Regions from separate parts of the Streptomyces sp. NPDC088707 genome, predicted to be linked through region 2. Evidence: riboswitches for the same ligand, from Rfam matches in the RefSeq annotation. Region 2 holds a riboswitch; each other region holds the start of a gene.
What was found. Region 2 has a riboswitch for cobalamin ahead of ACIP84_RS18735 (cobalamin biosynthesis protein). Riboswitches for the same ligand answer to the same signal wherever they lie in the genome.
Positions count from the first base shown of each region.

Region 1: linked by a shared signal. The riboswitch ahead of ACIP84_RS20970 (ABC transporter substrate-binding protein) and the one ahead of ACIP84_RS18735 (cobalamin biosynthesis protein) in region 2 are both predicted to bind cobalamin.
Region 3: linked by a shared signal. The riboswitch ahead of ACIP84_RS09665 (energy-coupling factor ABC transporter permease) and the one ahead of ACIP84_RS18735 (cobalamin biosynthesis protein) in region 2 are both predicted to bind cobalamin.
Region 4: linked by a shared signal. The riboswitch ahead of metE (5-methyltetrahydropteroyltriglutamate--homocysteine S-methyltransferase) and the one ahead of ACIP84_RS18735 (cobalamin biosynthesis protein) in region 2 are both predicted to bind cobalamin.

Region 1 covers NZ_JBIVLV010000006.1:433,546-439,087, forward strand. The annotation lists gene ACIP84_RS20965 (FecCD family ABC transporter permease) at 1-977, opposite strand, end outside; gene ACIP84_RS20970 (ABC transporter substrate-binding protein) at 974-1,963, opposite strand; cobalamin riboswitch at 2,005-2,139, opposite strand; gene ACIP84_RS20975 (M67 family metallopeptidase) at 2,132-2,560, opposite strand; gene ACIP84_RS20980 (amino acid permease) at 2,684-4,111, opposite strand; gene ACIP84_RS20985 (DUF2017 domain-containing protein) at 4,446-5,027, opposite strand; gene clpS (ATP-dependent Clp protease adapter ClpS) at 5,027-5,332, opposite strand; gene ACIP84_RS20995 (nicotinate phosphoribosyltransferase) at 5,444-5,542, shown strand, end outside.
Region 2 covers NZ_JBIVLV010000005.1:500,999-506,540, reverse strand. The annotation lists gene ACIP84_RS18745 (anion permease) at 128-1,396, shown strand; gene ACIP84_RS18740 (hypothetical protein) at 1,409-1,630, shown strand; cobalamin riboswitch at 1,752-1,884, shown strand; gene ACIP84_RS18735 (cobalamin biosynthesis protein) at 1,918-2,907, shown strand; gene ACIP84_RS18730 (cobyric acid synthase) at 2,904-4,412, shown strand; gene ACIP84_RS18725 (putative cobaltochelatase) at 4,576-5,542, shown strand, end outside.
Region 3 covers NZ_JBIVLV010000002.1:515,372-520,913, reverse strand. The annotation lists gene corA (magnesium/cobalt transporter CorA) at 1-826, opposite strand, end outside; gene dhaK (dihydroxyacetone kinase subunit DhaK) at 1,376-2,368, shown strand; gene dhaL (dihydroxyacetone kinase subunit DhaL) at 2,395-3,030, shown strand; gene ACIP84_RS09670 (PTS-dependent dihydroxyacetone kinase phosphotransferase subunit DhaM) at 3,027-3,524, shown strand; cobalamin riboswitch at 3,670-3,905, shown strand; gene ACIP84_RS09665 (energy-coupling factor ABC transporter permease) at 3,934-4,632, shown strand; gene ACIP84_RS09660 (energy-coupling factor ABC transporter substrate-binding protein) at 4,629-5,063, shown strand; gene cbiQ (cobalt ECF transporter T component CbiQ) at 5,070-5,542, shown strand, end outside.
Region 4 covers NZ_JBIVLV010000002.1:337,836-343,377, forward strand. The annotation lists gene metE (5-methyltetrahydropteroyltriglutamate--homocysteine S-methyltransferase) at 1-2,110, opposite strand, end outside; cobalamin riboswitch at 2,273-2,501, opposite strand; gene ACIP84_RS08965 (UBP-type zinc finger domain-containing protein) at 2,611-2,964, opposite strand; gene ACIP84_RS08970 (ATP-binding protein) at 2,961-4,478, opposite strand; gene ACIP84_RS08975 (FAD-dependent oxidoreductase) at 4,625-5,542, opposite strand, start outside.

The DNA.
Region 1 (5,542 bases), on a different contig from region 2:
AGGAGCCGGCGGTGCGGGGCGCCGACGGCGAGCCGGGCGGCGTGCGGGGCCATCAGGCCGACGAAGCCGACGGCTCCGCTGGCGGCGACCATGACGGCGGTGACGAGGGAGGCGAGGACGAAGACGGCGGCGCGGAAGCGGGCGGTGTCCAGGCCGAGGACGGTGGCGCCCTCCTCGCCGACGAGGAGCAGGTCGAGCGGGCGGGCGAGGGTGAGGAGGGCGGCGACGCCGACGGCGAGGACGGCGGCGGGCAGGACCAGGGTGTCCCAGCGGGCGCTGCCGAGGCCTCCGAGGGACCAGTACATGGCCTCCTGGAACTGCTCGGGGCGTCCGGCGACGACCAGGAGCAGGGTGGCGAGGGCGGACAGGATGTAGGAGACGGCGACACCGGCGAGGACGAGCCGGGTGCTGGTCAGGGTGCCGCCGCGGCGGGCGAGCCCGTAGACGAGGACGAGGGCGAGCAGGGCTCCCGCGAAGGCGCCGGCGGGCAGGGCGAGCGTGGTGGTGATGCCGCCCACGAGGCCCGCTCCCCCGCCGGCGACCAGGACGAGGACGGCTCCGGCGGAGGCGCCGGAGGAGATCCCGAGGAGGAAGGGGTCGGCGAGCCGGTTGCGGACGAGGGCCTGGAGGACGGCGCCGACGACGGCGAGCCCGGCGCCGACGACCGCGCCGAGCAGCACCCGGGGCAGCCGTACGTCGAGGACGATCGTGCGGTACGGGGAGGGGTCGGGGGCGCGTCCGGTGAGGGCGTCGAGGACCTGGCCGGGCGGGATGCGGACGGAGCCGAGGGCGAGCGAGGCGAGGGCCGCGGCGGCGAGGGCGACGACGAGTCCGGCGACGACGACCGCGTACCGCAGCGGCCCGCCCCGCGTCCGCGGGGGCGGACCCGATCGCCCGGCGCCGGCCCCTGCCGACGGGGCGGACCGGGCGGGCGGCACGGGCCGCGCGGAGCCCGCGGCGCGGGTCTCCGGGCTCATCGGCCCGGGTGGAGCTGGGCCGCCAGCTTGTCGACGGCCGCGGGGACGCGGACGCCGAGGACGGTGTCGGAGAGCGGCATCACGGCGAACCGGCGGTTCCTGATCGCGGGGACGTCCTTGAGGGCCGGGTCGTCGATCAGCCGCTTCTTCTTCTGTTCGACGGTGGTGGAGCCGTAGTCGTAGATGACGACGACCTCGGGCTTGCGGGCGACGACCTGTTCCCAGGTGGCGTCGCCGAAGGCCTTGTCGAGGTCGGCGAAGACGTTCCGGCCTCCGGCGCGGCTGATGAGCTCGTTGCCGATGCCCTTGCCGCCGGCGGTGAAGGCGGTCTTGTCGCCGCTGTCGTAGACGAAGACGGAGACGGGCGCGGTGCCCTTGAGGCGCTTCTCGGTGGCGGCGACGGTGGTCCGCGCCTCCCGGACCCACTTCTCGGCCCGGTCGGGGACGCCGAACGTCCGGCCGATCTCGTCGACTTCGCGGTAGAGGTCGTCGACGGAGGGCGAACCGGACGGGCAGTACTCGGTGTTGAGCCGGGTGTCGATGCCGGCCCGCTTCAGGTCGTCGCGGCTGCGGCCGTCCTTGCTCGCGAAGGCGGAGGAGTAACCGCCGTAGACGAAGTCGGGGTTCGCGGCGAGCAGGGCCTCCTTGGAGGGGTACTCCTTCGCGAGGACGGGGACGGAGTCGTACGCCTTCTTGTAGGCGGGGAGGATCGCGTCGTCGAGGTAGGCGGTGCCGACGAGGGACTTCTCCAGGCCGAGGGCGAGCATGACCTCGGTGACGTGCTGGTTCATGGTGACCGCACGCTTCGGCGGGGCCTTGAAGGTCGTCTTCACGCCGCAGTTGGAGACGGTGTACGGGAATCCCGGGGCGGTCTTGGCGGCGGGGGTCTCCGTCGCGGGGGCCGAGCAGGCGGCGAGCAGCGGGAGCAGTGCGGCGGCGGACAGCAGGGGCGCCAGGGGCAGCCGGGTGCGGCGGGGCCAGGACATGACGGAACGTGCCTCCTCCGGGGATTTCCACGTCCCCGATCGGTGGTGAGAAGGCGGCAGGTCAGTTCCTGGCTTCCGTCTCCCGGAGGAGGCGGTCACAGTGGCGGGACCGTGCCGGATTCGCACCGGCTTCCTGGGTCCTGCCGCCCGTAGGTCCCCGTCAGTGTCTCAGGCGTCGTACTCCTCGACGACCTTGACCTCTTCCTCGGTCACGACGCCCTCGACGATGGTGAAGGAGCGGAACTGGAAGGGGCCGGCGCCGTCGCTGTCCGCGGTGGAGACGAGGACGTAGTGGGCCTGGGGCTCGTTGGCGTACGAGATGTCCGTGCGGGACGGGTAGGCCTCGGTCGCGGTGTGCGAGTGGTAGACGATGACGGGCTCCTCGTCCCGGTCGTCCATCTCGCGGTAGAGCTTGAGCAGGTCCGCGGAGTCGAACTCGTAGAAGGTGGGCGAGCGGGCCGCGTTGAGCATCGGGATGAACCGCTCGGGGCGGCCGGTGCCGGCCGGGCCCGCGACCACGCCGCAGGCCTCGTCGGGGTGGTCCGCGCGCGAGTGTTTCACGATCTGGTCGTACAGGGCCCGGGTGATGGTCAGCATGCCGACAGGATAAGCCGACGGGCCGTTCCGTACCGGGGAGTGGTACGGAACGGCCCGTATGCCGAGACGATCGTGGTCAGGGCCCTTGGGGGACGGCCCGGGGCGATCGTCCGTGGGGTCCGGTCAGGACCGCTTGGCGAAGGCGGCGCCCTCGGGGTTGCGGGACTTCAGGACCAGGTAGGAGACACCGAGGATGAGGCCCCAGACGGGGGCGGCGTACAGCGAGACCCGGGCGCCCTCGTCGATGCCCATCATCACGATGACCATGCCGATGAAGAGGAGCGCGAACCAGCTGGTGTACGGGGCTCCCGGGGCCTTGAAGGTGGACTCGGGGAGCTCGCCGCGGTTGGCCTTGGCCCGGTAGCGGATCTGGCAGACCAGGATCATGATCCAGGCCCACATGCCGGAGATGGTGGCGAAGGAGACGACGTACTCGAAGGCCTTGCCCGGGGCGACGTAGTTGATCCAGACGCCGACCAGCATCAGCGAGGCCGAGAAGGTCAGGCCGAGCAGCGGGGTGCCGCTCTTGGTGAGCTTGGTGAAGACCTTCGGGCCCTGGCCGTTGAGCGCGAGGTCGCGCAGCATGCGGCCGGTGGAGTACATGCCCGAGTTGCAGGAGGACAGGGCGGCGGTCAGCACCACGAAGTTGACGATGGCGGCGCCGACGCCGAGGCCCATCTTCTCGAAGGCGGCGACGAACGGGGAGACGCCCGGCTGGAACTCGGTCCACGGGACGACCGACAGGATCATGATCAGCGCGCCGACGTAGAAGACGGCGATGCGCCACGGCACGGTGTTGATGGCCTTGGGCAGGACGGTCTTCGGGTCCTTGGACTCGCCGGCGGTGACGCCGACCAGCTCGACCGCGAGGAACGCGAACATGACGATCTGCAGGGTCATCAGCGTGTTGCCGATGCCGGTGGGGAAGAAGCCGCCCTGGTCCCACAGGTGGGTCACGGAGGCGGTGTCGCCGGCGTCGGAGAAGCCGATGGTGAGGATGCCGGCGCAGATCAGGATCATGCCGATGATGGCGGTGACCTTGACCATGGAGAACCAGAACTCCAGCTCACCGAAGAGCTTCACGGAGATCAGGTTGGCGCCGTAGAGGACGAACGTGAAGACCAGCGCGGAGATCCACTGCGGGATGTCCCACCAGTACGTCATATAGGTGGCCGCGGCGGTGACTTCGGTGATGCCGGTGACGACCCAGAAGAGCCAGTACGTCCAGCCGGTCACGAAGCCCCAGAACGGGCCGACGAACTCCCGTGCGTACTCCGCGAAGGAGCCGGACACGGGGCGGTACATGAGGAGCTCGCCGAGGGCGCGCATGATGAAGAAGATGACCAGGCCCGCGATGGCGTACGCGAGGATCAGGCTGGGCCCCGCCTTGGCGATGGCCTTGCCGGCGCCGAGGAAGAGGCCGGTACCGATGGCACCGCCGATCGCGATCATCTGGATCTGCCGGGCGCCGAGGCCACGCTGGTAGCCCTCGCCGCCGTCCACGGCCCCGTCGGTGCCGTCGTGCTGCTTGTCGACCTGCACAGAGGTCATGGTGGTGCGCCTTTCTCCATGCTGATCCGCGCGACTGCGAGTGCGTCTGCCGCGGATCAGATCCTGATCCCCCCGGATGTGGATGGAGTGCCACCGGCGGTCAGCCGGTCGAAGCGCCCTCGGGAACAGGGGTGGCGTCCCCGAGCGGTCGTGAAGATTTATCACGGGCTGACGCGTGATCGAGGGAGTTGCGTGTGGTGCACGCCACAGAAACCGGCAGGCGAAAGGGATTCAAGATGCCAAAGCGGACGCTCTGATAACGCATTCGTTATCCGGATTTGAGCGTCCGCTGAGCGAACACCCCGTCACGGAGGGGTGTCCGGAGGGGGATCGGTCAGGACATCAGGGTCTCGACGAGGGACTCCTGGAGAGCCCCCAGCCAGAGGTACGCCATCACCATCGGCTTGCGCGGGTCGGAGTCCGGCAGCCGGTACAGCTGCTCCCCCTCCTCGTCGGTGACCTCCAGGCGGGTGCCGATGGTCAGCCGGAGGTCGTTGAGCGCGCCGAGCCAGGCACGGGCCTCGTCCGGGGTCAGCTTCAGGACGGCGCCACCCTCGCCCGCCGCGTCGGCGGAGAGCGCGTCGAGGGCGCGGACGACGACGAGGGCGTCCTCGCGCTTGCGGGCCCGCAGGTCGTTCTCGGTGAAGCGGCGGAAGTCGGAGGCGGCCGCCCGCAGCTCCTCGCTGTCGTCCCCGTACGCGTCGGGGAAGAGGCGCTTGAGCGCGGGGTCGGACGGCGGCTTGCTGGGACCCTCGGCGAAGAGCGCGGCCAGCGGGTCGGCGTCCTGGGCGGGCTCGTCGCCCGGCCCGATCAGCTCCATGAGCTGGACGGCGAGGGAGCGGAGGATGGAGATCTCGACGTCGTCGAGGGCGACGGCCGCGCCGCCGCCGGGCAGGTTCTCGAAGCGGCCGGCCATCAGCCGCGGTCCTGGGTGAGGGTCGCCCAGAGGCCGTAGCCGTGCATCGCCTGCACGTCGCGCTCCATCTCCTCGCGGGTGCCGCTGGAGACCACCGCGCGGCCCTTGTGGTGCACGTCGAGCATCAGCTTGTGCGCCTTGTCCTTGGAGTAGCCGAAGTACGCCTGGAAGACGTAGGTCACGTAGCTCATCAGGTTGACCGGATCGTTGTGCACGAGGGTCACCCACGGCACGTCGGGTTCGACGACCGCGGAGACCTCCTCGGCCGATTCCGTACGTTCGATCTCAATAGGCGCGACGCTCACTCACCCCATGCTGCCACCCCGGAGGGCCCGTCGCACAAACGGGTCACCCGCCCGTCACCCGCTCGCGCCACTATTCGTCACTCTGACGATTTCTGCGCTAGCATCGCTGACATGAACGCTGCGGACCTTGGGCTGCCGGTGGACGTGCCGTCGACCGCGCTCTTCACCGATCAGTACGAGCTGACCATGCTCCAGGCCGCCCTCCGGGGC
Region 2 (5,542 bases):
CCGGAACCGTAACCGGAATCCCTCGACGCCGATTTGGGACACCACAGCGCCCTACCTAGTTCACCTTCCGTTCACCCTGGTTGCTTACGTTCGTCCAGCCACTGACGTCAAACGATTGCCTGGGTAAATGGAACACATCACGCTGCTGCTCGCCATTGTGGTCGTGACAGCTCTCGTGTTCGATTTCACGAACGGTTTCCACGACACCGCGAACGCGATGGCCACGACCATCTCGACCGGTGCTCTCAAGCCGAAGACGGCGGTGGCCATGTCCGCCGTGCTGAACCTCGTCGGCGCGTTCCTGTCCGTGGAGGTCGCCAAGACGATCTCCGGCGGGATCATCAACGAAGAAGGCATTCGTACAGAGGTGATCTTCGCGGCGCTCGTCGGCGCCATCCTCTGGAATCTCCTGACCTGGCTGCTCGGACTTCCGTCCAGCTCCTCCCACGCCCTCTTCGGCGGCCTCATCGGCGCCGCGGTCATGTCGGCCGGCTGGTCGGCCGTGAACGGCCCGACCATCGTCACCAAGGTCCTCATCCCGGCCGTCGCCGCGCCGCTCGTCGCCGGCCTCGCCGCGATGGCCGCCACCAAGCTGACGTACAGGATCAAGGCCAACCCCGAGGCGAAGGCCACGGCCAAGGGCTACCGGGCCGGCCAGATCGCCTCCGCCGGTCTCGTCTCCCTCGCCCACGGCACCAACGACGCGCAGAAGACGATGGGCATCATCACCCTCGCCCTGGTCACCCAGGGTGTCGTCGCCCCCGGCTCGAACCCTCCGCTGTGGGTCATCGTCTCCGCCGGTGTCGCCATCGCGCTCGGCACGTACCTCGGCGGCTGGCGCATCATCCGCACCATGGGCAAGGGCCTCACCGACCTCCAGCCGCAGCAGGGCTTCGCCGCCCAGACCAGCGCCGCGACGGTCATCCTCGCCTCCTCGCACCTGGGCTTCTCGCTCTCCACCACCCAGTCCTGCTCGGGTGCCGTGATGGGCGCCGGTCTCGGCCGCAAGGGCGGCGTCGTCCGCTGGTCGACCGCCACCCGGATGTTCGTCGCCTGGGGTCTGACCCTGCCCGCCGCGGCCGTGGTCGGCGCCGGTGCCGAGTTCCTCACCAAGCAGGGCCCCTGGGGCATCGCCGCCGTCGCGGTCCTGCTGGTCGCCGGCTCGGGCGTCATCTGGTCCCTCTCCCGCCGCAAGCCGGTCGACCACAACAACGTCACCGCCGACGACCTGGACGCCGAGCCCGCGGGCATCGTGACCACCGCCATGGCGGCCGTCACCCCGCCGCCGGCCGCCGGTTCCGTCGCCGCCGTCGCGGACGAGGACCTCAAGACGACCATCCCCGCGCCGGCCCCCACCGACCCGACCGCTCCCCCGGCCCCCGCCGCCGCGGTCTAAGGAACTCACGACATGAAGATCGACTGGGCAGCTCTCGGCTCCGTCTTCGGAGTCAGCCTCGTGGCGACCGTCGCCCTCGTAGGCCTCTTCACCCTCGGCATCGTCGGGCTCACCAAGCAGGAGGAGGCCGCCGCCCGCGGAGGCTCCGCCGCTCCGGCCCGCGCCGCCGCGTACGCCTGCTTCGCCCTGTGCGCGGCAGCCGTCGCGTACGGCATCTACCTGATCGTCGTCTGACGGTCCGAGCGTGACCGGCGGGGCGGTCCGCACCTTCGGGTGCGGACCGCCCCGCCGTCGTGTCTGTGGCGCTTCGCACAGTGACTCGCTGCAGGTCAAGGGTGAGTTGACGGCTGTTCTCGGGCCGTGGTGGACTGCCGAGGCCATTACGGCGGCAGCAGAGGAAGTCCGGTGCGAATCCGGCGCGGTCCCGCCACTGTGACCGGATCCGAGGGGTCCGGGAGTCAGGAACTCTCGCCGCCGGTCACGTCGATCCAGGGCGCGGACCCTGAGTGAGGACATGCGCCATGCCCGGCCGCAGCAGAACCAGCCGCCTCGCCCCGGACGGATTCGCGTACGGAGCGGCCGCGGGTCTCGCCGTCGACCTGCTCATCGGCGATCCCCGCCGCGGACATCCCGTCGCCGCGTTCGGCCGGGCGGCCGCCGCGGTCGAGAACCGCCTCCACCACGACCACCGCGGCTGGGGCGCCCTGCACACCGTCGTCTGCGCCGGCTCCACCGTCGCCCTCGGAGCGCTCGCCGCCCGGGCCGTACGGAACCGTCCGGCCGCCGCCGTCGCCCTGACCGCCGCCTCCGTGTGGGCCGTCGTCGGCGGTACGACCCTGGGGCGGGAGGCCCGCGCGATCGGCGGCGCGCTCGCCGCCGGGGACCTGGACGTCGCCCGGGAGCGGCTGCCGCATCTGTGCGGGCGCGACCCGCAGTCCCTGGACGGACCCGCGATGGCCCGCGCGGTCGTCGAATCGGTCGCCGAGAACACCTCCGACGCCGTGGTCGGCGCCCTGTTCTGGGGCGCGGTCGCGGGCGTACCGGGCCTCGTCGGCTTCCGGGCCGTCAACACCCTGGACGCGATGGTCGGCCACAAGTCGCCGCGCCACCGCCGCTTCGGCTGGGCCTCGGCCCGGCTCGACGACGTGGCAGGCTGGCCCGGGGCGCGGCTGACGGCCGTCCTCGCGACCGTCGCCGGCGGCAACCCGCGCGGTGCGCTGAACGCCTGGCGGGCCGACGCGGCGAAGCACCCCAGCCCCAACGCGGGCCCCGTCGAGGCCTCCTTCGCGGGCGCCCTCGGCATACGTCTCGGGGGCACCCTGTCGTACGGCGGCCGGGTCGAGCACCGGCCGGTGCTCAACGGGGAGGGCCGGGCCGTCGAGGTGACCGACATCGACCGGGCCGTACGCCTGTCGCGCCGGGTCACCGGACTCACTCTGGCCGCCTGTGTGGGCGGCCGGCTGATCATCGGCGCCCTGGCCGCGTCGACCCGGAAGCGGAGGAACGCATGAGGGGTGGGGGACTGCTCGTCGCCGGAACCACGTCCGACGCCGGCAAGAGCGTCGTGACGGCCGGCATCTGCCGCTGGCTGGTCCGCAAGGGGCTGAAGGTGGCGCCGTTCAAGGGGCAGAACATGTCCCTCAACTCCTTCGTCACGAGGGAGGGGGCCGAGATCGGGCGCGCCCAGGCCATGCAGGCGCAGGCGGCGCGGGTGGAACCCACCGCGCTGATGAACCCCGTCCTGCTCAAGCCCGGCAGCGACCGGTCAAGCCAGGTCGTCCTGATGGGCAGGCCGGTCGGTGAACTGAGTGCTCGTGGCTACCACGGGGGGCGGCAGAAGGAGCTCTTCGAGCCGGTCCTCGCGTGCCTGGAGGAGCTGCGGAGCACGTACGACGCCGTGATCTGCGAGGGGGCCGGCAGCCCGGCCGAGATCAACCTGCGGCGGACCGACATCGTGAACATGGGCATCGCGCGGGCCGCGCGGCTGCCCGTGGTCGTGGTCGGCGACATCGACCGGGGCGGGGTCTTCGCCCAGTTCTTCGGCACGACGGCGCTGCTCGCGCCCGAGGACCAGGAGCTGATCGCGGGCTACCTCGTGAACAAGTTCCGCGGTGACGTGACCCTGCTCGAACCGGGCCTCGACATGCTGCACGGGCTCACCGGGCGGCGGACCTTCGGCGTCCTGCCGTACGCCCACGGGCTCGGCATCGACGAGGAGGACGGCCTCCGGGTCTCGCTGCGGGGCGCGGTGCGCGAGTCCGTCGTCGCGCCGCCGGTCGGTGAGGACGTGCTGCGGGTCGCCGTCTGCGCCGTGCCGCTGATGTCCAACTTCACGGACGTGGACGCGCTGGCCGCCGAGCCGGGCGTCGTCGTGCGGTTCGTGGACCGGGCGGAGGAGCTCGTCGACGCGGACCTGGTCGTGGTGCCGGGGACGCGCGGGACGGTCAGGGCGCTCGCCTGGCTGCGGGAGCGCGGGCTGGCCGACGCGCTCGCGCGACGGGCCGCCGAGGGCCGTCCGGTGCTCGGCGTCTGCGGCGGCTTCCAGGTCCTCGGCGAGCACATCGAGGACGAGGTGGAGTCCCGTGCGGGGGCCGTCGACGGGCTCGGGCTGCTGCCCGTCCGGGTGCGGTTCGCGCGCGAGAAGACGCTCGCCCGGCCGGTGGGCTCGGCGCTCGGGGAACGCGTCGAGGGGTACGAGATCCACCACGGCGTCGCGGACGTACGGGGCGGGGAACCGTTCCTCGACGGGTGTCGGGTGGGGTCCGTGTGGGGTACGCACTGGCACGGCTCCCTGGAGAGCGACGGGTTCCGGCGGGCGTTCCTGCGGGAGGTCGCGGCGGCGGCCGGGCGGCGGTTCGTACCGGCGCCCGACACGTCGTTCGGGGCGCTGCGGGAGGAACAGCTGGACCGGCTGGGGGATCTGATCGAGGAGCACGCGGACACGGACGCGCTGCTGCGGTTGATCGAACAGGGCCCGCCGGAGGGGCTGCCGTTCGTACCGCCGGGGGCGCCGTGAGCACCGGATCCCCGCGTCGGCGGGGAGCACACGAGAACTCCGCCCGCAGCCGGGCTGACGGCGGGGCCATCCCCACGCGCGTGGGGAACGCCGACAGTCTCGGCCAAGGGTCACGCGCCGACGGCCGAGCCGAACAGAAGTCACCCGAAGGAGCGAGCATTCGATGAACACCCGCTACCCGTTCACTGCCGTCGTCGGCATGGACGATCTCCGGCTCGCGCTGCTGCTGACGGCCGTCAGCCCGACGGTGGGCGGTGTGCTCGTGCGGGGCGAGAAGGGGACCGCCAAGTCCACCGCCGTGCGCGCGCTCGCCGAGCTGCTGCCCGCCGTGCCCGTCGTCGCCGGCTGCCGGTTCAGCTGCGACCCGGCCTCGCCCGACCTCGGCTGCCCCGACGGCCCGCACGGCACGGCGCCGGGCATCGAGCGCCCCGCGCGGATGGTCGAGCTGCCCGTCGGCGCCTCCGAGGACCGGCTCGTCGGCTCCCTCGACATCGAGAAGGCGCTCAGCGAGGGCGTGAAGGCCTTCGAGCCCGGCCTCCTCGCCTCCGCGCATCGCGGGATCCTCTACGTCGACGAGGTCAACCTCCTCAGCGACCACCTCATCGACCACCTCCTCGACGCCGCCGCCATGGGGTCCTCCTACGTCGAGCGCGAGGGCGTCTCCGTACGGCACGCCGCCCGCTTCCTGCTCGTCGGGACCATGAACCCCGAGGAGGGCGAGCTCAGGCCCCAGCTCCTCGACAGGTTCGGGCTGACCGTCGAGGTCGCCGCGTCGCGCGACCCGCGGCAGCGCGTGGAGGTCGTCCGGCGGCGGCTCGCCTTCGAGGACGACCCCGCCGCCTTCGCCGACCGCTGGGCCGCGGACGAGACGGCGCTGCGCGAACGGATCGTCACCGCACGGGCGTTGCTGCCCCAGGTGACGCTCGGCGACGACGTACTGCTCCAGATCGCCGCCACCTGCGCGGCGTTCGAGGTCGACGGCATGCGCGCCGACATCGTCATGGCCCGCACCGCGACCGCGCTCGCCGCCTGGGCCGGCCGCACCGAGGTCACCTCCGAGGACGTGCGGCAGGCCGCTCTGCTCGCCCTCCCGCACCGGCGGCGCCGCTCCCCCTTCGACGCTCCCGGCC
Region 3 (5,542 bases), on a different contig from region 2:
AGGCGACCTGCTCGGTGACCCGCGCCAGGTGATCGGTCACGTCGCGGAAGTACGCGCGTATCTCCGCCGCGACCATCGGCAGCGGTTCGGCCGCGAGGCGCTGGAGCGGACGGCCCAGCGGCGCCACGGCCCGCTTGAGTTCGAGGAGCTCGCGCTTGAGCTGGTAGATCCGGCCGACGTCGCTCCGGTGGCCCTGCTCGGAGAAGACCGCGGTCTCGATCGCGTCCAGATCGTCCTGCACGGCCTCGGCGACGGCGAGGTAGTCGTCGACGACATGGTCCGCGATCGCGTGCAGCACCGCGGAGGGCCCCTTGGCCAGCTGCTCCGGCTCCGATTCCAGGGCCTCGCGGAGCGGGCCGAGCGAACCGTGCCCTCCATGGCGGATCGTGATGACGAAGTCGCGTCCGGTGAACGCCATCAGCTCACCCGTGTCCACCACCTCGCTCGACGCGGTCAGCTCCTCGTGCTCGACGTAGCACACCGTCTTGAAGACGGCGAACAGCACGTCGTCGTACTGCTCCAGCTTCGGCCGCTGGTGGGCGTGGACGGCGTCCTCCACCGCGAGCGGGTGCAGCCCGAAGAGCTCGGCAAGCCCCGCGAACTCCTTCTCCTCCGGCTCGTGCAGACCGATCCACACGAACCCGTCACCCGACGTGCGCACGCGCCGCAGGGCCTCGTCGACCGACCGGACCTCGTCCTGCCGCACTCCGTCGCGGTAGACCACGCAGTTGACCACCGTGCTGCCGAGCGGCGAACGCGCCGGGTGACTGAGGTCCACAGCACGCCGGTACGTACGGCGGACGGCGCTGCGCAGGCGGTGAATCATCGACACGAGGTGCTCCTTCGGCAGATCGCCGGACAGTCTGCCAGCAGCCCCTTGGGGACGACAGGCAGTCCCACCCGCACTCCGGGGCGGACACGGTCTCGTGGCCGCAACAGCGCGGCGAGAGGTCGGTCGGACGTGCGGGCTGGGAACCGGCCCACCCGGACTCGCCCAAGGTACGGGCGTGGCACCGACGCCGTGCGGAGCTGCTGACCCGGGACTCCGTCGACTACGGCTACCGCCTGCTGGTCGCCACCCCCCGCCGGCGCCCTCTGGCGTGACAGGAGGACACTCGCAGGAATCGGTCTCGCCCACATGGCCTGTGCGGCGGCAATGTCGATATCGTCCGATCCGGGAGTCTCGATCGCCGCTTATCCGGGCAGAGCACAGAACCGACGCACCATCACGCAAGCCGGCATCAGGGCGGCATCCGAACCGGCAGGAGGGACTTCCGGTCGCCACGCAGCGCCAAGGTCATCACTCTCGGGAACATCATCTGATCTGCGAACACACAGGCCACAACCCTTCCGCTGGAGTCCTAAGGAGACACCCATGAGGATGCTGATCAACGTCCCCGAGACCGTCGTCGCAGACGCGCTGCGCGGGATGGCCGCCGCTCATCCCGAGCTCACCGTCGACGTGGAGCGGCGGGTCGTGGTGCGGCGGGACGCGCCCGTGGCCGGGAAGGTCGCGCTGGTGTCCGGCGGCGGCTCCGGGCACGAACCGTTGCACGGGGGCTTCGTGGGGCCCGGGATGCTGGCGGCGGCCTGTCCCGGGGAGGTGTTCACCTCACCGGTCCCCGATCAGATGGTGCGGGCCGCGGCCGCCGTCGACAGTGGCGCCGGGGTGTTGTTCGTCGTCAAGAACTACACCGGTGACGTGCTGAACTTCGAGATGGCCGCGGAGCTCGCCGAGGACGAGGGCATCCAGGTCGCCAAGGTCCTGGTCGACGACGACGTCGCCGTCACGGACAGCCTCTACACGGCCGGCCGGCGCGGGACCGGCGGCACGCTCTTCGTCGAGAAGATCGCGGGCGCCGCCGCCGAGGAGGGCGCACCCCTGGAGCGGGTGGAGGCGATCGCCCGCCGGGTCAACGAGCGCTGCCGTTCCTTCGGCGTCGCCCTGAGCGCGTGCACGACGCCCGCCAAGGGCAGCCCCACCTTCGACCTCCCCGAGGGGGAACTGGAGTTGGGCATCGGCATCCACGGCGAACCGGGACGCGAGCGGCGTCCGATGATGACCTCCCGCGAGATCGCGGACTTCGCCGTCGACGCCGTCGTGGAGGACCTCCGCCCGTCCGGTCCCGTCATCGCCCTGGTGAACGGGATGGGCGCCACCCCGCTCCTCGAGCTGTACGGGTTCAACGCCGAGGTGCAGCGCGTCCTGGGCGAGCGGAGTGTGCCGGTGGCCAGGACCCTCGTCGGGAACTACGTGACCTCGCTCGACATGGCCGGCTGTTCCGTGACCCTGTGCGAGGTTGACGAGGAGCTCCTGCGCCTCTGGGACGCGCCCGTGGAGACGCCCGCGCTGCGCTGGGGCCGGTGAGACGAGCGAGGGAAGAGGAGACCGACATGACGCAGACCTTCGACGCCGACTTCCTCGTGCGCTGGCTGGCCGCCGTGGCCGAGGCCGTCGACCGGGAGGCGGACCGGCTCACCGAACTCGACTCGGCCATCGGCGACGCCGACCACGGCGCCAATCTCAGGCGCGGCTTCGCCGCCGTGACCGAGACCCTGGCCAAGGACCCGCCGGCAACGCCCGGCGCGGTGCTCACCGCCGCCGGGCGGCATCTGATCTCCACCGTGGGCGGCGCTTCGGGGCCGCTGTACGGCACGCTGCTCCGCCGTACCGGCAAGACGCTCGGCGACGACGAGCGTGTCACCCGCGAGCAGTTGGCGGAGGCGCTCGGCTCCGGCGTGGCCGCCGTGTCCCAGCTGGGCGGCGCGCAGGTGGGCGACAAGACGATGCTCGACGCGCTCGTGCCGGCCGTGGAGGGGCTGCGGGACTCGTTCGGCGCGGCTCGCGCGGCGGCCGAGGAGGGCGCGCTCGCGACCGTACCCCTGCGGGCGCGCAAGGGCAGGGCCAGCTATCTGGGCGAGCGGTCGGTGGGGCACCAGGATCCCGGGGCCACGTCCTCGGCGCTGCTGTTCGCCGCGCTCGACGAGATCGCCCGTACGGAGACCGCGGACGCCGAGGAGACGTCATGAGCAGGGGGAACGGGACCGGCCCGGATGCGGTCGAACCCGGCACCGCCGGTTCCGGTTCCGGCGCCGGATCGGGTGGCGGTGCCGGTGCCGGTTCGGGTGCCGTCGGCATCGTGCTCGTCTCGCACAGCGCCGCCGTCGCGACCGCCGTGGCCGAGCTGGCCCGGGGGCTCGCGGGCGGCGGTGACCTCGCCCCGATCCGTCCGGCCGGCGGGACTCCCGACGGTGGTCTCGGAACGAGTTCCGAGCTGATCTTGGAAGCGGCGAAGGCCGTCGACCGGGGCGCCGGTGTGGCGGTCCTCGTCGATCTGGGAAGCGCGGTGCTCACCGTGAAGGCCCTCCTCGCCGAGGGCGACGAACTGCCCGAGGGTGCCCGGCTCGTCGACGCGCCGTTCGTCGAGGGCACGGTCGCCGCCCTGGTCACGGCGAGCGCCGGCGGGGACCTCGACGCCGTGGCGGCGGCCGCGTCGGAGGCGTACGCCTACCGCAAGGAGTGAGGGCGCGGGACGCTCCTCGCGGCGCTCACGGCGGCGGTCGTCGTGGCGCCCGGTGCCCTCGCGGCCCTCGTGCGCCACGGCAGGAACAGCCAGGCGGCGGGAATCCGGGGGATCCACGGCCCCGCCCACGGGACCCGGCAAGCGCCCACATTGTGATGTACCTGGTCAACGCACTAATGTCGCAGGGCCTTGGTGTACGGGAAACCGGTGCAGTACCGGTGCGGCCCTCGCCACTGTGATCGGGAGGTCCGGCTCCACCCCCGCGGGAAACGCCCTCGGGGAAGCCACTGGACCACGTCGGGAGACCGTCGTGGTGTGGGAAGGCGGAGTCGGGCGGAATGACCGTCAGCCAGGAGACCGGCCAGGGTGCGTTGTCCATCCACGAGGTGCTGGAGAGGGTCTCCCAACCATGCATATAGCCGAGGGGTATCTGCCCCCTGTGCACGCGGCCGCCTGGGGCGTCGCGTCCGCGCCGTTCGTCGTCCACGGGGTCCGCGCGCTGACCCGCGAGGTGCGGTCGAATCCTGAGTCCACCCTGTTGCTCGGCGCCGCCGGCGCCTTCACGTTCGTCCTGTCGGCACTCAAGTTGCCCTCGGTGACCGGTAGCTGCTCGCACCCGACCGGTACAGGTCTGGGCGCCATCCTGTTCCGGCCGCCGATCATGGCGGTCCTGGGGACGATCACCCTGCTCTTCCAGGCCCTGCTGCTCGCCCACGGCGGCCTGACCACGCTCGGCGCGAACGTCTTCTCGATGGCGATCGTCGGACCCTGGGCCGGGTACGGGGCCTTCGTTCTGCTGCGCCGGTTCGGCGCGCCGCTGATGGTCGCCGTCTTCTTCGGCGCGTTCGTCGCCGACCTGTCCACGTACTGCGTGACCAGCGTCCAGCTGGCGCTCGCCTTCCCCGACCCGGGCAGCGGCATCCCCGGCGCACTCGCCAAGTTCGGCGGGATCTTCGCCGTCACGCAGATTCCGCTCGCGGTCAGCGAGGGCCTGCTGACCGTGCTCGTGATGCGCCTGCTCACCCAGTCCAGCAAGGGCGACCTGGTCCGGCTCGGTGTCCTCGCCGGACGCACGTCGGAGCGCCGCGAGGAGGCGACCGCGCGATGAGCCGGAACACGAAGATCAACGCCCTGCTGCTGCTCGTCGTCGCGGCGCTCGCGGTCCTGCCGCTCGCGCTGGGGCTCGGGGACCACAAGGAGGAACCCTTCGCGGGGGCCGACGCGGAGGCCGAGACGGCGATCTCGGAACTCCAGCCCGACTACGAGCCGTGGTTCAGCCCGCTCTACGAGCCGCCCTCCGGTGAGATCGAGTCGGCGCTGTTCGCCCTGCAGGCGGCCCTCGGCGCCGGTGTCCTGGCGTACTACTTCGGCCTGCGGCGTGGCCGCCGACAGGGGGCGGCGCGGGCGGAGACGGCCGGGCCGGCCGATACCGACGCCGATGCCGATGCCGATGCCTCGACTGCGGTCCCGACCGCGAGCGCGACCGCGGACCACGCGGGCGGCTCCGGTGGCGGGTCCGTCGGCGGGCCGGGCGCGTAGCCGCCGATGCTGCCGATCGACGCGGCGGCGCACAGCAGTCGCTGGCGCCGCCGCCATCCCGCCGAGAAGGCGCTTCTCGGCTTCGGTCTCACCCTGTGCGCGGTCGGTCTGCCGCCGTGGCCGGGCGCGGTGCTCGTCGCGGCGGCCACGCTCACGGTGCTGCTCGGTCCGGCCGGTGTGCCGGGCCGGGCGCTGTGGCGCGCGTTCCGGATCCCGCTCGGGTTCTGTGTCACGGGCGCGATTCCGCTGCTCTTCGAGGTGGGCAGCGCCCGGGGGCTCGTGGCCCTCGCGCCGGACGGTCCGACGCACGCGGGCGAGTTGCTGCTGCGGACCGCCTCAGCCTCGCTCGGGGTGCTGCTCTTCGCGTTCACGACGCCGGTGTCCGACGTCCTGCCCCGGCTGGTAGGGGCCGGGGTGCCGGCGCCGGTGGTGGACGTGGCGCTGGTGATGTACCGGATCATCTTCCTGCTGCTCGACGC
Region 4 (5,542 bases), on a different contig from region 2:
AGACGCCGGGGCCGGCCTCGCGCGGGTAGCCGTGCGCGGCGAGTTCGTCGGCGACCTGCATGTGGGAGCGGGCCGCCTCCAGGCTGACGACGTCGGCGTCGAGGTCGTCGATGGCCCGGACGATGTCGCCGAACTCGGCGTAGCACATGTGGGTGTGGATCTGGGTGTCCGGCCGCACGCCGCCGGTGGCGAGGCGGAAGGACCCGGTCGCCCAGGCCAGGTAGGCGGCGTGCTCGGCGGCTCGCAGCGGCAGCGTCTCGCGCAGCGCCGGTTCGTCGACCTGGATCACCGAGGTCCCGGCCGCTTCCAGGTCGGTCACCTCGTCGCGCAGGGCGAGGGCCACCTGCCGCGCGGTCTCCCCGAGCGGCTGGTCGTCCCGTACGAAGGACCAGGCGAGCATGGTCACCGGACCGGTCAGCATGCCCTTGACCGGCTTCGAGGTCTGCGCCTGGGCGTACGTCGTCCAGCGCACGGTCATCGGTTCGGGGCGGGAGATGTCCCCGGCCAGGACCGGGGGCCGGACGTAGCGGGTGCCGTACGACTGGACCCAGCCGTGCTCGGTGGCGAGGTAGCCGGTGAGCTGCTCGGCGAAGTACTGCACCATGTCGTTGCGCTCGGGCTCGCCGTGCACCAGGACGTCGATCCCCGTCTTCTCCTGGAAGGAGAGGACCTCGCGGATCTCGTCCTTGATCCGCTCCTCGTAGCCTGCGGCGTCGATCCGGCCGGCCCGCAGGTCGGCCCGTGCGACGCGCAGCTCGCTCGTCTGCGGGAACGAGCCGATGGTCGTCGTCGGCAGCAGCGGAAGGCCGAGCTGGGCCCGCTGGGCCACGCTCCGCACCGCGTACGACTGCGAGCGCCGCCCGTCGGCGTCGGTGACGGCGGCGGCACGGGCCCGTACGGCGGGGTCCCGGGTGAGGGCGGACCCGGAACGGGACGCCAGGTCGGCCCGGTTCGCGGCGAGTTCGGCCGCGATGGCGTCCGTACCCAGGGCGAGCCCGCGCGCCAGGACGGCGATCTCCGCGGTCTTCTGCCGGGCGAAGGCGAGCCAGCGGGCGATCTGCGGATCGATGCCCCGCTCGGCGGCGGCGTCGAGCGGCACGTGCAGGAGGGAGCAGGAGGCGGCGACGTCCACCCGGTCGGCGAGCCCGAGGAGCGTACCGAGGGTTCCGAGGGACTTGCGGTAGTCGTCGATCCAGACGTTGCGTCCATTGACGACGCCCGCCACCAGGCGCTTGCCGGGCAGCCCGCCGACGCCGGCGAGGTCCTCCAGGTTGGCGGCGCCCGATTCCGTGAAGTCGAGGGCGAGCCCTTCGACCGGTGCCTTGGCCAGCACGCCCAGGGCGTCCCCGAGCCGCCCGAAGTAGGAGGCGACGAGCAGCTGGGGACGGTCGGTGGCGCCGCCCAGCGCTCGGTAGGCACGGGCGGCGGCGTCGAGCTCGGCCGGGGTCCGGTCCTGGACCAGCGCCGGCTCGTCCAGCTGCACCCACTCGGCTCCGGCGGCGCGGAGATCGGCGAGCACCTCCGCGTACACCGGCAGCAGCCGGTCCAGCAGGGTCAGCGGCTCGAAGTCCGGGGCCACGCCCCGCGCGGGCTTGGCGAGCAGCAGGTAGGTGACGGGGCCCACGAGCACCGGGCGGGCGGCATGGCCGAGCGCGAGGGCCTCCTTCAGTTCGGCGACCTGCTTGCCGGAGTCGGCGGTGAAGACGGTGTCGGGCCCGAGCTCGGGCACCAGGTAGTGGTAGTTGGTGTCGAACCACTTGGTCATCTCCAGCGGCGCGACGTCCTCGGTGCCGCGGGCCATCGCGAAGTACCCGTCGAGCGCGTCCGCCTCGACGGCCGCACGGTGCCGGTCGGGGATCGCGCCGACCATCACGCTGGTGTCCAGGACGTGGTCGTAGGACGAGAAGTCACCGGTCGGCACCTCGTGGAGGCCGGCCTCGGTCAGCTCCCGCCAGTTCGACCTGCGCAGCTCGGCCGCGGTCTCCCGGAGCGTGCCGGCGTCGACACGGCCCTTCCAGTACCCCTCGACGGCCTTCTTCAGTTCACGGTTCTCCCCCTGGCGGGGGTACCCGTACACGGTGGCTCGTGCTGGCGCGGGCTTCGGTGTCACGGAACTCTCCTTCGCGAGATGTGTCCTGAGCGCCCCGGAGACGGGACGCGGACGCGAAGGAACGGACAGACCGGCGGACCACGACGCGGAAGTGCCGCACGTGCCGCTCGATATGCGCGCCGACCCGCCCACGAGGTCACCGGGATCTCCGCACGCGGAATCGTCCGCGCGCGGGCAACGGGCAGGTCTTCGGACTCGCGGGCACGCTCTCCGGATGCGACCGGAGGGCACCTACTGGCCGTCGCTTCCCAGGACCGTTGTCCGGTCCCAGTGCGTATGACGGCGGTCGTTCCCGCTCACCGCTGCGGGGCAGTCCCGGATTCCCACCGGGTTCCCTCTTACGACGCATCCCGCCTGGCGGACGGGGCGAACCAGCTGCACGGCCACCTTAGGCGGACGAACGCCCACCGCACACCCCTGACCGCATCGCGGAACGCGAAGGCCACACTTCGGCCACCACCGGGTCGGCCGGCGCGCGGACGGACGGGGGCCGGCGGCCCTCAGCGGTGGAGGTGCCGCTGCCAGTCCTGCGGGACGCGGCCGGCCGGTCCGGGGGCCGGCTGGTCGGCGGGGTGGCCGTCCGGCGGGGCGAGTGCGGGTCCCGCGTCGTACAGGTCGTCGGTGGCGTAGTTCCAGAACCAGCTCTCGCCCGGCTCGAAGCTCTGGACGAGGGGATGCCCGGTGGACTTCCAGTGCGCGGTGGCGTGCTGGGCGGGGGAGGAGTCGCAGCAGCCGATGTGGCCGCACTGGGCGCAGCGCCGCAGATGGAACCACCAGCCGCCCACCGAGTCGCAGTCCCCGCAGCCCGGCCCGCTGGGCGGAACGCTCGGGTCGATTCCCTCGATCTCGGTCATGCCTGCTCCTCGGGTGTGTCGGGTGTGTCGGTGGTGACGCCGGTGCGGGCGGGGGAGTCGGATCCGGTCTCCGCCCCGGGATCCGGCTCGGACTCCGCCGCGGGGGCGGTCAGCGGCAGCAGTACCTGGAACCGGGTGTCGCCCGGTACGGACTCGACCTGAAGGCTTCCGTGGTGCTTGCTCACCACGATCCGCCAGGAGATGTCGAGGCCGAGCCCTGTGCCCTCGCCGACCGGCTTTGTCGTGAAGAAGGGGTCGAAGATGCGGCTGCGGATCTCCTCGGGGACGCCGGGGCCCGTGTCGCGGAACTCCACGAGCAGCCGGTCGCCCTCCCGGGCCGTACGGACCGTCAGGGTGCCGTCGCCGCCGTCGCTCCCGATCGCGGACACCGCGTTGTCGATGAGGTTGGTCCACACCTGGTTCAGCTCCGCCGGGTAGGCGGGCACCTCGGGGAGGGAGCGGTCGTAGTCCTTGACGACGCGCACCCGGTCGCCGATCTTGCCGGACAGCATCAGGAGCGTGCTGTCGAGGAGCTCGTGGACGTCGACCTCGCGGTGCGGGGCGCGGTCGAGCTGGGCGTACTGCTTGGCGGCGTCCACCAGATGGGAGATGCGGTTGGTGGAGTCGTCGATCTCGTCCATCAACAGCTCTGTCTCGACGGTGTAGTTGAGCCAGCCGACGGCCCCCGGCAGCACGTCGTCGGCCACCGTCGCCGCCACCTGCTCCAGCCAGTCCGTGTCCAGACCGGCCTGGACGAAGGTGGGCGCGATGCGCCAGCCCTCCGGGATGCCGTGGTCCTCCAGCCAGTCGGCGAGCTCGTCCTCCCGGTCGGACGCCTCCAGCGGGCTCAGCACCGGCGCCTTGGCGACACGCTCCGCGGTGCGTTCCTGAATCTCGATGAGGTCGGCGAGCGCCTCCCTGGAGTACGGGCCCTTGGCGATGACGGACAGCTTGTGCCGCATCTTGCCGACCCGCTCCCGGAGCGCCGCCGTGGCCCGGACGGCTGCCGCGGCCGGGTTGTTGAGTTCGTGGGTGAGTCCCGCGGACAACGAGCCGAGCGCGAGGAGCCGTTCACGCTGTCCGATGGCGCGCTGGGTGTTCTTGGAGCCGAAGAACAGCCCTTCGAGGAGGTGCACCGCCATCGGGAACCACTCGGCCATGATGTCGGCGAACGACTGCGCGGGCATGACGAAGAAGCGGGTGGGCTCCGTCACCCGCATGGAGTTGTTGTACGTCTGGGGCACCCGGTCGCCGAGATACGCCTGCATGGCGCCCGCGTACACCCCGCGCTGCGAGGTGCGGCTCACCTCCACGTCGTCGCCGCCGACCCGGCGGTACAGGACGACGGTTCCCTCGATCATCACGTAGAAGCAGGTGGCCGGGTCGCCCTCGGTGTAGACGGCGCCGGGCCCGAACCGTTCCACCCGTCCCTCGGCGCACAGCCGCGAGAGCTGTTCGGGGGAGAGCTTCTCGAAGAGGAACAGCGAGCCGATCTCGTGCTGGTCGCAGGGCATGACCTCGCCGCCCGGGTCCGTGCCGCCCGGGTCCGTGCCGCCCGGGTCCGTGCCGCCCGTCTCCGTGCCGCCCTTGTTCCTGTCGCCCGCGTCCTGGCCGGCCGCGTCCCGTCCGTCCATGCCCCGTCCGTCTGCCTCCTGTCCGCTCATGACTGCTCCAGATACCGGTGGACGAGCATCACGGCCATGGCTCCCTCTCCCACGGCCGAGGCGACGCGCTTCGCGGACTGGGCGCGCGCGTCGCCGGCCACGAACACGCCGGGGACGTTCGTCTCCAGGTGGTACGGCGGCCGGTCGAGGGCCCACTCGGCCGGTGGCCGCCCGTCCGGCGTGAGGTCGGGTCCCGCCAGGATGAAACCGTGCTCGTCGCGCAGCACCGTCCCGTCGAGCCAGTCGGTCAGCGGGGCCGCCCCGATGAAGACGAACATCCACTGGGCGTCCACGACGTCGGTCGCGCCGGTCACGGCGTCCCGCAGGGTCAGCCGCTCCAGGTGCTCCTCGCCGTGCGCCGCCCCGACGACCGTACTGGGCCGCACGGTGATGTTCGGCGCCTCCTCGATCTGCTGGATCAGGTAGTACGACATCGACGCCGCCAGCGACTCGCCGCGCACGAGCAGCGTCACCGACTTCGCGCCCCGCGCCAGGAACACCGCGGCCTGTCCGGCGGAGTTCGCGCCGCCGACGATGTACACGTCCTGGTCCTGACAGGAGGACGCCTCGGTGAGGGAGGAGCCGTAGTACACGCCGCGCCCGGTCAGGTCCTCGCAGCCCGGGGCCAGGAGCTGCCGGTAGGACACCCCGGTCGCGAGGATGACGCTGTGGGCGGCGACCTGCGTGCCGTCCGAGAAGCGGACGACGCGGGCCGCGCCGTTCACCTCCAGACCCGTGACCTCCCGCGCGGTCAGGATCTCGGCACCGAAGCGGGTGGCCTGGCGCCGGGCGCGTTCGGTGAGCTGCCCGCCGGAGACACCGTCCGGGAAGCCGAGGTAATTCTCGATCCGGGAGCTCTGGCCGGCCTGTCCACCGGTCGCCGACCGCTCGACCAGCACGGTCCGCAGCCCCTC